Regions from separate parts of the Paenibacillus donghaensis genome, predicted to be linked through region 3. Evidence: predicted binding sites of a transcription regulator. Region 3 holds the regulator's gene; each other region holds the start of a gene.
What was found. Region 3 encodes Rex, which represses fermentation and respiration genes when NADH is low (regulators of the CRP and FNR family bind a similar motif). Its sites were predicted from a motif close to TTGTGAAATATTTCACAA; they were not measured.
Positions count from the first base shown of each region.

Region 1: a site for Rex is predicted at 3,139-3,156, ahead of qoxA (cytochrome aa3 quinol oxidase subunit II). Genes of this name have one in related genera too.
Region 2: a site for Rex is predicted at 2,326-2,343, ahead of B9T62_RS03715 (flavocytochrome c). Genes of this name have one in related genera too.

Region 1 covers NZ_CP021780.1:8,370,145-8,374,845, forward strand. The annotation lists gene qoxB (cytochrome aa3 quinol oxidase subunit I) at 1-1,847, opposite strand, end outside; gene qoxA (cytochrome aa3 quinol oxidase subunit II) at 1,887-2,903, opposite strand; gene B9T62_RS37745 (polysaccharide deacetylase family protein) at 3,392-4,555, shown strand; gene B9T62_RS37750 (TetR/AcrR family transcriptional regulator) at 4,646-4,701, opposite strand, start outside.
Region 2 covers NZ_CP021780.1:918,726-923,426, reverse strand. The annotation lists gene B9T62_RS03725 (NAD(P)/FAD-dependent oxidoreductase) at 1-352, shown strand, start outside; gene B9T62_RS03720 (FMN-binding protein) at 478-831, opposite strand; gene B9T62_RS03715 (flavocytochrome c) at 880-2,310, opposite strand; gene B9T62_RS03710 (DUF4367 domain-containing protein) at 3,450-4,610, opposite strand; gene B9T62_RS03705 (RNA polymerase sigma factor) at 4,592-4,701, opposite strand, start outside.
Region 3 covers NZ_CP021780.1:4,321,086-4,325,786, forward strand. The annotation lists gene B9T62_RS19880 (amidohydrolase) at 1-1,083, opposite strand, end outside; gene B9T62_RS19885 (redox-sensing transcriptional repressor Rex) at 1,070-1,735, opposite strand; gene dinG (ATP-dependent DNA helicase DinG) at 1,794-4,655, opposite strand.

The DNA.
Region 1 (4,701 bases), 4.0 Mb from region 3:
ACAATAAGGATGCCGATCCCCGACAGGATAGCCGGAATCCAGAGACTGAAGACGAGCGAGAAGCCGAATACGAAGAAAATGGCACCGAGTATAAAAGGTTTACCTGTATTGCTCGGCATATGGATCTTGGTAATCTTTTCCTCATACAGCTGGATGTTGTCGACCTTCTGGGACCAGAACGCGTCGCGTGTCTGCACCTTAGGCACCACAGCGAAGTTGTAGGCCGGAATCGGGCTGTTCGTTGCCCACTCCAGCGTACGTCCATCCCATGGATCGCCTGTAGTATCGCGCGGCATGTAACGTGTGCTCCAGTAGATATTGTAGACCAGAATCACGAACCCGATGGCCAGCCCGACAGCCCCGGCGAATGAGAGCATATTGAGCGGACCAAAGCCCGTTTCCTCGGAATAGGTGTACATCCGGCGTGTCATTCCCATCAGTCCCAGGAAGAACAGCGGGAAGAAGGTGACGTTAAAGGAAATAATGATCCACCAGAAAGCATGTTTGCCCAAGCGTTCGTTCAGACGGAAGCCGAAGACCTTAGGGAACCAGTAATGGAAGCCCGCAATGACGGCGAACACGGCACCTGGAATCAGCACGTAGTGGAAATGCGCTACCAGGAACATGGTGTTGTGGTATTGATAGTCGGCACTGGCCATCGCCAGCATGACTCCGGTCACCCCGCCGATCGTGAAGATCGGAATGAACGCCAGGGTATAGAGCATCGGGGTCGTGAAGGAGATTCGGCCCTTCCTTAGCGTAAACAGCCAGTTGAATATTTTGACCCCGGTTGGTACGGCAATCGCCATCGTGGTAATCGAGAAGAAGCTGTTGACCATCACGCCCTGGCCCATCGTGTAGAAATGGTGAGCCCATACCAGGAAGGACAGGAGCGAGATGATTATCATACTGAATACCATGGAGGTATAGCCGTACAGGTTCTTTTTGGAGAAGGTGGCGACAATCTCACTATATATCCCGAACGCAGGCAGGACAACGATATACACCTCGGGATGTCCCCACACCCAGAACAGGTTGGCCCACAACATATCCATCCCGCCGTTGGCCATCGTGAAGAATTGAGAGCCGAAGATCCGGTCGAACATCATCAGCGCCAGTGCAACCGTCAGTACCGGGAAGGCAAAGACGATAATCACGTTGGTGATCAGAACGGACCAGGTAAACATCGGCATCTTCATCAGCTTCATGCCAGGTGCACGCATCTTAAGGATAGTGACGATGAAGTTAACCCCGGTAATCAGGGTACCAATCCCTGAAATCTGCAGGGCCAGTGAATAGTAGTTGTTCCCGACGGTCGGACTGAACTCCAGACTCGCCAGCGGGAAGTAAGCGGACCAGCCGGCATCCGGTGAACCGCCGATAACGAACGAGATGTTGAGCAGCATCGCCCCGAAGAAGAAGAGCCAGAAGCTGACGGCGTTCAGCCGCGGAAAAGCAACGTCTCTTGCGCCGATCTGCAGCGGAATGATCACATTCATCAGACCGATGATAAAAGGCATGGCCATAAAGAGGATCATGATCAGGCCATGGGTCGTAAAGACCTCATTATAGTGCTGGGCATCAAGGAATTTCATCTCGGGCGCTGCGGTCTGCAGACGCATCATCATGGCGTCGATCCCGCCGCGGAACAACATCAGCAGAGCGGCCAGGATATACATAACCCCGATCTTTTTGTGGTCAACGGTAGTCAGCCATTCACGCCACAGATAACCCCATTTCTTAAAATAGGTCAGGCCGACGATAATGCCGATGGTAGCCAGAACGATACTAATCATAGCTCCGTATATCAAGGGTTCGCCGTGAACCTTAAATCTTTCCAAATCCATTAGGATGGCTCCTTTCAGGTTGTTTCTTATAAGCCGCTGTTAGTGGCCTTCATGAGTTTCTTCATCTACAGCAGAGGTTGGAAGTGGCTGATCCAGCTCAGGATTCGGCTCGCCGTCAAATTCAGTCTGGCTGGACGGTTCAGGTGAAGGATGAATATCCTTGTTGTCCTGATGGTCCATATGGCCATTGTCCATATCCATTTCCGTACCGTCACCGCTCATATGTTCACTGTGATCACCCGGAGGAGGGCTGAAGGTCAGGTGAGTGGAGGAATAGGTTTTGCGTCCGGCAAAATCCATTTCCAGCAGTCCCTTGAATTCATCCTCGGTCAACTCAGGCGCAGTTTCTTTGACTTCCTTCACCCAGTCCGCATAATCCGCATCACTCATGACGAGTGCTTCGAATTCCATGTGGGCAAAGCCCTTGCCGCTGAAGTTGGCATTCTTACCAATGTAAGAACCTACAGTGTCGCCGGACAGGTGCAGCTTCGTAAGCATGTCGCTCATCGCGTATTTCTGTCCGCCCAGCTGCGGAATCCAGAGGCTCGTGATCGTACCGAACGAATACATTCTGAATTCAACGGCACGGTGAACAGGCATGTTTACGTAGTTGACCGTTTCAATTCCTTCTTCTGGATAACTGAAATGCCATTTCCAGTTGGAAGAGGAGGCGTAGATCACAAGAGGTTTCTGATTTTTATAATCCTCTGCTATGTTCTCTACGGCCGATGTGGATTTGACAGTCACCACGGAGAGGAAAGCCACGATCACAATCGGGATGGCAATCCAGAGTGCTTCAAGCCACTTGTTGCCTTCCTCGTGAGGAGGAATGTAGCCTTCGTTGCTTTTTTTGGCCCGGTATTTCACCAGAATGAAGATATATAAGATGTAGACAACTGCCAGAACACCCAGCATGACAAGAATCGAAAGAATGATGGTGTCAGACAATGTCCGTGCAGCCGGTCCTTTCGGATTGAGTACAGCAATCGAACTGCACCCCGGCAACAGTAAAACCAGACTGATAAATAAAGCGTATAACGGTCCCTTTTTATTCATGCTTAAGCTCCTTCCTTCAATACTTCTAAGTAGTGGCCGACAAACTTAACCTGTATCTATAGTAAGAACTCTTTACCCATAATGCAAAATACATTTTTTAGGAAAAAGGCTATTTTAACCCTTAAAAATGGCGATTTCGTTAAATATATGTGATCATTTCACTACTAATTTCTTTTGATATGACATAGATCACTGTAGTGGCGCAGGTTTTAGGATTTAAAAATGTGTTCATCATTTGTTCAATATTTCACTATTGTTACTAATTTCGTCACAATTATAAGCTGTCCCCAATGGCTGGTTTTTCTCGAAAACGCTGATACGACAGCTTTTGACAGGGTTTTCACATTTTTTACGGCTGCATGAGAACAGCGTTTTATGCATGACAAAGGTAACAATTTTTTCTGCACATGGTTACAATCTCTCAAATATCAGTCTATTTATATATGCTATGGTTATAGAAAATATACATAGATGGGAGATTGCTGATTGTGCCCTTTAAGAAAGTATGTCTAATATTGATGTCTTTATTCGTATGTGTGGGACTCTTGCAGGTTGGAGGTACGGCTGAGGCAGCCGGTTCGGCTACGCTCCGATTGGGAGTTAATGATGAATTAACGGAGATTGAGGCTATTTCCGTCGATAATACGTATTATGTTCCGCTTCGGGAGCTTACCCAGGCACTGAGTCTGAGCCTGACCGGCCAGAAGGAGGGCTTCCAGGTCAAGAGTCAAGGCAGATCGATCCTGCTGCTGAATGATCACGAGCGTGCGCTCCTTCACGATGGAAGCGAAGTGAAGCTGCACACCTTCCTGCGTGGCGGCATGCTGATGGCCCCCCTGAAGCTGACCACTTATTTGGGGCTGCAGATTTCATACCAGTCGGGCAATTACCTGCTGAGAGTTAGGGATGCCTCGGCCAAGCTGGATGATGCTGCTTTTGTGGCCCAGTACAAGGAAAAGCTGAAGCCGAAGGTTATCGCAGTGCCACCGGTGTCTCCGGCAAGTCCGGCGAATCCGCCAAAGACAAGCGGTAAGCCGGGAATGACCGTATATCTGACCTTTGACGACGGACCAACGGCATCAACCTCCAAACTGCTGGATGTGCTGGCGGACTATAAGGTGAAGGCAACCTTTTTCATGATCGGGCCTAATATGAACACTTATCCTACCCAGGTGAAACGGCTGGCCGAAGAAGGGCATAGCCTGGCACTGCATGGCATGACTCACCGCAAAGAGAAATTCTACGCTTCGCCGTCCGCGGCCTTGTCGGAAATGGACCGTAATCAAGCCATTGTGAAGAAGATTACAGGGAAGACGACTACATTAATCCGTCCGCCCTATGGCAGCAAGCCCTACTTCACCAAAGCCTTCCGCGACAAGGTGCTTGGACAAGGCTACCAGCTGTGGGACTGGAACGTTGATTCGGAAGACTGGAGATACAAAGAGGACAGCAACAGAATCTATACTTCGGTGATGAATCAGGTGAACAAGCTGAAGAAGTCCAAGACCAACCCGGTTATCCTGATGCATGACCAGAAGGCGACCCTTAAGGTGTTGCCGCGCATTCTGGAGTCCCTGCAGAAGGAGGGCTACCAGTTCAGCGTAATCACGCAGGATACCCGTCCGCTTAATTTCTGGAAGGATGTCCGGTAGGCGGGAGGGGTTGGCATTGGAGAATAGAGCAAGTTAATAAGAAGGCGGCAGTCTCGACTGCCGCCTTTTTGCGTACCACTGTACTCGTGTCTATTTGTAAAGGTAGTCGGTAATCATCTGGACAAGCTGCGATTTCAAGCGGTCAG
Region 2 (4,701 bases), 3.4 Mb from region 3:
GACCGACCCGGAGCGCCGCGATATCCGCGTCCTGTCCCAGAGCCAGCGGCTACTGGAAGAGCTGGAAGCCTTGTTTCCCGAGATCAAGGGAACCGAAGTCGAGTTCGCCTGGGGTTCAGTCTTCGGCTCCACCCGCGACGGGTTGCCGTATATCGGCCCGCATCCTAAGTATCCGCATTGCTACTTCATTGAAGGTTATGGCGGCAACGGTACAGTCTTCAGCATGATCGCAGCCGAGCTGCTGGCTGACACACTGGCCGGCATTCACCGCCCGGAGCTGGAGCTGTTCTCGCTGACGCGCACAGCGAAGCCTAATCCGGACGGGAGCGAACCGCTTCCGTCCAAGGTATAAGCACGGGCACAACAGTGTGCAGCTATTACGCTACAACATAGAGAGACACCCGCAGCCTGTAAGCCGCGGGTGTCTTTTTTAAATACAATAAATGATATGATTCCATATAAACTCCAAGCAGTCCGTTACTTCTTCGCAGTTTCAAGCGCCTTGCTTACCGCTTCAATCACGCCGCCGCTGGAACCGGAAGCACCGGATAAGGCGTCTACACCTTCTGTGGTCTGCTTCTCGATAATTTCCGGAATGGTAGTTTCGATAGTCGCATCCAGCATGGACTGGGTTTCCTTCTGTTCCACAACTTCAATGCTGGCGATTTTCTCATCCTTCACTTCAACCGAAACCTTGATATCACTGCTGGCGCCTTTGCCTGTGCCTTCATAAGTGCCATCTACATATTGCCCTCCGGAGGAGCACCCCGCCGTCAATGCAATCAGTGCAGCAAGCGCACCAGTCATAGCCCATTTCTTGGTTCTGTTCATGTTTATTCTCCTTATTTGTTCATACGTTATCTGTTGTCTGTAGGACCTTTACTTGCTGCCTAACGAATGGACTGCTTCCTCCGCTGCGATCCGGCCATAGGTTACGATATCCGCCAGTGCGTTGCCGCCCAGACGATTCGCCCCATGTACACCGCCAGTGACTTCACCCGCTGCGTATAACCCCGGGATGATCTGATCCGAAGTATCCAGCACCTCGGCTTTGGTATTGATGGCTACACCGCCCATAGTATGGTGGATGCCGGGCGTCACCTGGATTGCATAATATTTGCCGGTAGCCAGGGACAACGTCAGGTCTGGACGCTGGAAGTCGGCATCATTCTTATCAGCAACATATCCGCTGTACTTCGAAACCGTTTCTGCCAGAGCTGCCGGATCTACGCCAATTTCGCTTGCCAGCTGTTCAACGGTATCGCCTTGTTTAACCAGGTCCATCCCGAAGTAAACCTCGGTAGCTTTCAGATTGGCGCGCAGCTCATCATTAAAAATGATATAGGCGATTTTGTCGGTCTGAGCCAGAATATTCTTCGACACCACATCACGGGTCAGCAGCTCATTGGTGAAACGTTTGCCTTCCGCATTGACCAGAATGGCTCCGTCTCCGCGCACGCCTTCCGTGATCAGCACGCCTTTGCCGGGGATCGTAGTCGGGTGGATCTGGATTTCCTTCATATCTACCAGCTTGACGCCGATTTGCTCCGCCATGGTTGTTCCGTCGCCGGTTGCCCCTGCATGGTTGGTTGTGGAGAATCCTGCCAGCCCAGGCTGATATTTGGTGACCATCTCAAGATTGGCTCCGAAACCGCCGGCTGCCAGAATTATCGCCTTGGCCTGAATGGTGGATTCTTTGCCCTCTTTATCCTTCACCTTGATGCCTGTAACGGTTCCTTCCTCATTCTTGATAATCTCCGTCGCTGTAGTCTGCAGTCTCACGTCAATCTTCTCATCCTGCAGCTTCTTCTTCAGCGCCACTACGATGAAGTTGCCCGCAGCTTCACCGCCGGCTGGCCGATGAATCCGGTTCACACTGGCGCCTCCCGCCCGGCCAACCTCAGACAGCTCTGCACCGTTCTCCTTCAGAAACTCCACAGAAGCCGCAGCATTCTCTGTCAACGTGCGGACCAGATCAGGATTATTCAGATTATGTCCGCCAGTCATCGTATCCTGATAATGCAGCTCTGGGCTGTCTTCAATGCCCGCAGCTTTCTGATAAGGTGTTCCTGCGGCATTAAGTCCGCCTTCCGCCCGCACAGTGTTGCCGCCAAGCATTGGCATCTTCTCCACCAGAATGACACTGGCACCCTTGTTATGCGCTTCAATGGCCGCCGTCATGCCTGCACCGCCGCCGCCGACAATCACGATATCTGTAGTTTCATCACTGTTACTGCAAGCTGGAAGGATAAGCATACTCAACAGCATTCCAACCATACCGGCCTTTAAGGCCAATTTGCTTTTTCTCATTATGTCCTTGCCCCCTTGTGCATGTTTTCACAATAATCATAACGTGAACATGGAGGGGGTTGAAGCTTACGTAACTAAAGAAATGATTGAGTAATTATAGTAACTGGATCTTTCGGTTGGAGAGGTGGGATGCTCATGGGGGACAGCATAGGCAAAGAGCCCGCGTCGGACGCGGGCTTCTTATGCTGGAGTTATAGCGATGTATCGGCATTCCGGTAGTTTTGGGAATATCAAGAGTCAACACTCGGTCAACTCCAGAGCCAGGCAGAGTCCTAGAAAGTACTTACAGAGCACGGTTGGCGGTATCCTTTAAAAGTGCCGGACTCTACAACGTGGGGAAGACTGCTGCTATCTAAATCTGTCGTAACTCCTTTTACGTTGCCGATTCCTGAGAATGGCCTGTGGAAGAAAGGCGTAGCCGCCAACCCCCACCGATGTAGGCCTTGGCTCCTTTCTTGCGCTCAAACCCGCCTTGCTCAGGTTGTCCAAGCGCTGAGAAAGGGTGAGACTGTAGCTACTACATATAGAAATGGCCCATTTGTTGCTTCGCAAATCAACACGCATGCACCGAATCAACTTTAGGTCAACCTAAACATTTCTATATCATCGAATTTTGTCGAACTAACGTTCGTAAAAAACTCTATACTTTTCCAAAAAACTATGATAGCTAAAAATACTAGCACTCGACGTCGAAGAGTGCTGACAACGTTTCGTATCTCTTGTGGTTTGGCCCTTTGGTAACAAATTCACCATACATAGATCCATACGAGGAGTGATAACAATGAAAAAATTCATTCAAAAGATAAGTGCCCCAGTGCGCAGCAGTATAGCACACTGTACCCACTTGAGGTCTGCCCTTTTTTGAAACTGGTTTTCATATTCCATCTTTTCCAGCTCTAATTATGCACTTTCTCTGGTTTAGCCCCTTCATACTGCTCCTTATTCCGAGAGGCTATAATCTGTATTATCTTGCTACATTGCTATAGTAATAATATGGATTGGAAGTTCATATGAGAGCAATGCACGAATTCTTATAAAATCTCACGAATATGCAGTCCTTCGCACATGCAAAAAACGCTCGAGGGCTGTCCCGCTATCATAGATAGCGAAACAGCCCTGAGCGCCCAATCTGCGTTCGTTTAATTCATCATACTCGCGGCAATGCGGATGATCTCATCCTTGGTTAATTCGGAATCCTTCTGGCGAACCCCCACGGAATAGACAATCTGCGCTTCGGGGTCAGACCAGTATAGGTTATACATAGACCCCATGTCGATCTCCTTGTTGCTGGAGTTATCGACATAAATGAGCTGCTTGCCGTCAATCTCAATATTCTCTACCTTTGTATTTTTGTTCCACGGCAACGAATATGCAGGTTTACTTTTGTCATCAACACGTGAGGCATTGATTTTCACCTGAACCTTCCCCTTCTTGTACACCAGTGAAGAAGTGAAATAGCCAATGTTCTCCGCTTTCTCTACTCTCCACGTCATCCGGAAGTTGTCTCCCAGGTCTTTCTCGCTTCCGCCCTCAAGCTGCTTCTCATCTGAATGTTTCAAGAAAGAAGGATTGATGTTTGCCTGGTCCAAGGCATAGCCTTCCGGCATATACCCCGGCTGCATCACTATCGGAGCGTTGTACTTCTCTACACTGGTCTTATAGGCGGCATAGTCCTTGAATGTGAGCAGCGGACGGTATGTGCTAACTCCAAAAGAAGCATCTTTCTGATCTGTACGTGACATAACATAAGAGGCATACTCCCCAGGAGGCAGCAGCTTCTCAAGGATGTTGTAGGCCTTTGACCTTTTCATTTCGTTGAGTTTATTCTCTTTGTAGCCTTTACTATCTTTGCTCAGCGGTACCTCGGGAAGAAGGTATACCAGGGGTTCTTCCGTCTTCTCTATCATACCGCCTGATGTCGTCGCCGGAAGCGGCTTATACGGCAGCACCTTATACTGAGCTCCAGCCCCCTGCCGGAGTTCACCGGAATACTGGGTATAGCCGCCGCCCAGCAAGACCATTACAAGGAGTGCCGCCACCCAGCCCTGCACCGGAATCCGCAGGATTCGCCTCCGGCTCCGCCCCGTTCCGGCTTCTGTCTTTAGCCTGCGCATAACGTTAGGAGCCCCTCCGTTTGGCGGATGTGTCTGCAGAGGGGTCTGCTCTTCTGCAGCAGGTAAGGTCCCTCCAAGCCCGAGCGCTTTCATTACCGGTTCATGAACATCAACGGGGATGAAATTGGCAGACCGGTCTCCGTGCTTCAGAAACCGCTCCTCCGAGGTTAATTCACTCTTGTCCATAGTTGTTTCTCCTTTCTCTCCAACACCTTTTTAAGCTTGCCTTTGGTCCGTTCATATCTTTTGCGTGCGGTAGCCGTACTGACGCCCAGAA
Region 3 (4,701 bases):
AAGCCGGCCCACATCCTTCAGGAACAAAGAGGCTGCACCATATTCCGTCGCCATACGCAGCGCCTCCGGGGCCGGAACCGCCGTCGGATCGCCGCTGATGCCTTTATGAAGCAGCGCCGCCAGGCGCATCTCCTCGAACAGATCGAGGTTGTTGTTGCTTGCCGCACTGTCTGTGCCCAACGACACCTTGACGCCTGCCTGCTGCAGGTCGACCACCCGGGCGATTCCGCTCGCCAGCTTCAGGTTGCTGCCAGGATTATGGGACACGCCGACTTCATGGCGGGCCAGAATGGCGATCTCCTCGTCATTCAGATGAACGCCGTGCGCCACTAGTGAAGGGCGGGTGAAGAGGCCCAGCTTCTCCAGATGCTGCACAGGACGCAGACCGTATTCCGCGACATTCTGCTCGACCTCACGTTTCGTCTCCGACATATGCGTATGCATCGGCAGATCATAATCATGCGCCGCCTGCACAAACTTCATGATATAATCCGGCGGACAGGTATACGGCGCATGCGGAGAGAGCATCGTCGTAATCCGTCCGCCCGCCGCACCGTTCCAGTCACGGGCAAACTGCACCGCTCCAGCCAGCTTGCTGCTCTGCTCTTGCGGAGGGCAATGGCCCAGGACACCACGCGTCAGAACCGCGCGGATACCCGACAGCTCCGCCACTTCAGCTACGCGGTCCATATGGATATACATATCAAGGAAGGTTGTAGTCCCGCCTTTGAGCATCTCCAGAACGGACAGAGAAGTGCCCCAGTATATATCCTCGGCAGTAAATTTTGCTTCCATCGGCCACATTTTGTCCCTCAGCCATACCTGCAGGGCAAGATCGTCGCCATATCCGCGCAGCAGCGACATCGCCGCATGACCATGCGTATTGACCAGGCCTGGCAGAAACAACAGCCGGCTGCCATCCACAATAGTTGTTGTACCGGCTCCGGCTTCAGACCAAGGCTCATCTGTACCTATGTAAGTGATGGTGCCGTCTTCTATACTCATATATCCTTGCAGAACCGGTTTCTCCGCTCCCGGAATCAGAAATCGTCCGTTTCGGATGAGCGTCCTATTGCTGCTCATTGACCGGCACCTCTTCCGCATCTTCCTTTCCGTCATGCAGATAATAAGCCAGACTCTGCAGGTCCGTTGTGAAATCCGCGGCATGAATCCGCACGTTGGCCGGGGTTCTGAGGATTACCGGAGCGAAGTTAAGAATCGCTTCAATTCCGGCTCCGACCAGGATATCCGCCACATTCTGTGCTTCCGTATCCGGTACTGTAATAATTCCGATGCGGATACCCTGGGCGCGGATGGTACTATCCAGCTCTTCCATCGGCTGCACGGTCAGGGAGTTGATGTTCTGCCCGATCTTGGGCGTATAGGAATCGAACACCGCCGTAATCTTCATGGTATCCTTCAAATATGCATTGTAGTTGGACAAGGCGTGGCCCAGATTACCGGCCCCCACCAGCGCCACATTGATCTGCTGGTCCAGCTTGAGGATATGACGGATCTTCTCAATCAGGTAAGAGACATCATAGCCAATGCCTTTGCGGCCAAAATCGCCAAAATAAGCCAGATCCTTGCGGATCTGGGCCGGGTTGAGATCCAGCTTCTGTCCCAGCTCCTGGGACGAAACGGTAGCGATCTCGCGTTTCAGGAGATCGTTCAGGAAACGCAAGTATACAGGCAGTCTGCGGACCACCGCCTCTGATATTTTATCCGATTTCATGTGTTCTCCTCCTAAATTATATTGGGTACAACAGTTAAACGTTAGGAGTAGTGCGGCGTCAGCTGACGCCGCCTTCCTCCAGCCACTCGGCGATGCGGGGAACCATCTGATCTGTCCGCATATGCTCCATCTTCGGGCCGGGCAGTGAATATAAGAAATACTTGCCATAATAGGACTCAATGACTCTCGTATCATAAACAATGACAATGCCGCGGTCCTGTGCGGTCCGCACAAGTCTGCCGAAACCCTGCTTGAAGCGGATAACCGCCTGGGGAACGGACAGCTTCATAAACGGGTTCTTCTTCTGGGCCTGCAGCAGCTCCGCTTTGGCTTCAGCAAGCGGATGATTGGGCGGCTGGAAGGGCAACCTTACGATGGCCAGACAAGTCAGCGCCTCTCCGGGAATATCCACGCCTTCCCAGAAGCTGCTGGTGCCCAGCAGCACCGAAGCCGAGCTGTCCTGGAAACGGCGGATCAGCTTGCTGCGGCTGCCACCCTCCACGCCTTGCCCCAGTACACTGATCTCCTTGGAGGCCAGCGCCTCCTTCAGCGGATCATACACCTGACGCAGCATCCGGTAGGAGGTGAACAAGACCATCATCCGCCCTCTGGTAGCTTCTGCCGCTTCAGCCAGCGACTGTACCAGGGTATTCACGAAGCGCGCGTCTCCCACGCTGCCCTTGACGCTTGGGAAGTCACGCGGAATAACCAGCAAGGCCTGCTCGCGGTACTTAAACGGCGAAGGCAGCAGCACGGTCTTCAGGCGTCCTTCCTCTGCCGTCTCGTTCAGACCCAGATTATCGATCATGAACTGGAACGATTTGTCCACCGACAAGGTGGCAGAAGTCAGCACGATGCTCTTCTTCTTATCGAAGAACAGCTCCTTCAGCTGGGAGCTGACGTCTACAGGCACAGCGTACATCTGCAAGGATTTGCTGCGGTAGTTTCCGTTCGCTTCCAGCCAGTAGACGATGTTGTCATCGTTCAGCCCCATGAAGAAACGCACCTGCTCCCGGATTCCAGCCAGATCCTTGAACAACCCGCTGATATCCGTGACCAGCCCGTCGGCAGAGGACTGCCCCTCCTGCTCGCGCATGTCGCTGAGCATCTTGTCACCCTTGCGGATGATGTCACTGAGGGCAAGGTACATGCCGTTCTCCAGCTTCGTCAGCTCATCCCAGTCATTCGGTTTGCTGCCAGGCACCAGGCGAAGCACCAGCTGACCGGCTTCCCCTGCTCCCGCATCGCTGCGTTCAGGCAGCAGCGCAAACAGCTTCTCGCTCAGTGTATCCCAGCTCTCCTTAACGGTAAGCAGATCAGGATACAGTGTGTCTATCGTCAGGCTCCATTCCGAAGCCTGTTCTGAGCCGGAGGACTGCAGAATTTGGCGCAGCGCCGGAAGCTGGCCGTTCTTGCTATCTTTGTAGAGCCGCAAGAGGGTGTGCTGCACGGTGAAATGCTTCATATGCATGCCGAGATGTTTACCTGCCACGTCCTCCAGATGATGTGCCTCGTCTATAACCAGATGCTCATAGGCGGGAAGAAGCTGGTGCCCTGCTTTCACATCGGCAAACAGCTTGGAGTGATTAGTGACCACCACATCGGCAATGCCGGCCTCGTGTTTGGCCCGGTGATAATAACATTTGCGGAACCATGGGCAGGAACGGCCCTGGCAGGAATCCGTATCGCTGGCAACCGTCTCCCAGAAATCCCCGCCCCGGCCGCTGAGGTTAAGCTCCTCGTCGTCACCCGACTCGGTCTGGGTCAACCAGACCATCATCTGAGCCGCGATCAGCGCATCTTCTCTTGGACTGACGAAATCTCTTTTGTTTATTCTATGTTCAAACTTGCGAAGACACAAATAATGGCCTCTTCCCTTAAACACCGCAGCCTTGAACGGAAACGGGACCACCTGCGTCAACAGGGGGATATCCCGTTCGCGCAATTGATCCTGCAGATTGATGGTATGGGTGCTGACCATCACCTTCTCCCCGCTGCGCACGCTCTGATAGATGGCAGGCAGCAGATAGCCCAGCGACTTGCCGGTTCCGGTTCCTGCCTCGATCAGCATATGCTTGTCTTCCGCCAGGGCCGCCATCACCTCGGCAATCATGATATCCTGGGCTTCGCGGCTCTCATAATGCGGCAGGGTTTCCTTAAGAAGCCGGGTCACCTCTTCCATATATTCTGTGAAGGAGAGCTTCAGCAGCGGATTGGGGTCGCTCTCGGCTCTCGGTGGTGCAAGCTCCGCCCAGTCGCCAACAGCCAGCGCCAACTGACGGTAGAAGGTCAGTCCATTCTCGGGCTGGAAGGTCTCCATCTCCCGCTCATGCAGCAGTCCGTCGAAATACCAGCCCAGATCACTGTCCTGCCCGCTAAGCAGCTCGCTGATTCTCTGAATCGTCAGTAGGGGAAGCTCATACAGCTCCTCAATGCATTTCAGCAGGATCAGCGCAGTAGCCAGCGCGTCACTGTCCGCCTGGTGCGGACGCTCATGCTCCACGCCGAAGTTCGCGCTGACCGCGCCAAGCTGATAGGAGGTCAGGGAAGGGAAGCAAATCTTCAGGAAATCTATCGTATCTAAAATCCGCCCCTGAAACGGCAAATACCCGCAGCGGTCAAGCGCATTCTGTAAAAAATGAAAATCAAAGGCCACGTTGTGCCCTACAAGCACTACGTCATCCAGCAGCGGCACGAGCTCCATCATCATCTCGTCCAGCTCTGGCGCATCCTGCACATCGTTATCGGTTATACCTGTCAGACCCGTAATAAAAGAAGGAATCGGTGTTCCGGGCTTGACAAAGGAACCATACACCCGGGAGATGGTCCGGTCTTCTTCAATTATGGCCAGGCCAACCTGGATGATCTCACCCACGGATTGGGTGCCCGTTGTTTCGAAATCAAGCACGGCAAATTTCATTATAAGTTCTATTCCCTTTCACTTGAGGCTCTTTATCAGCATAACA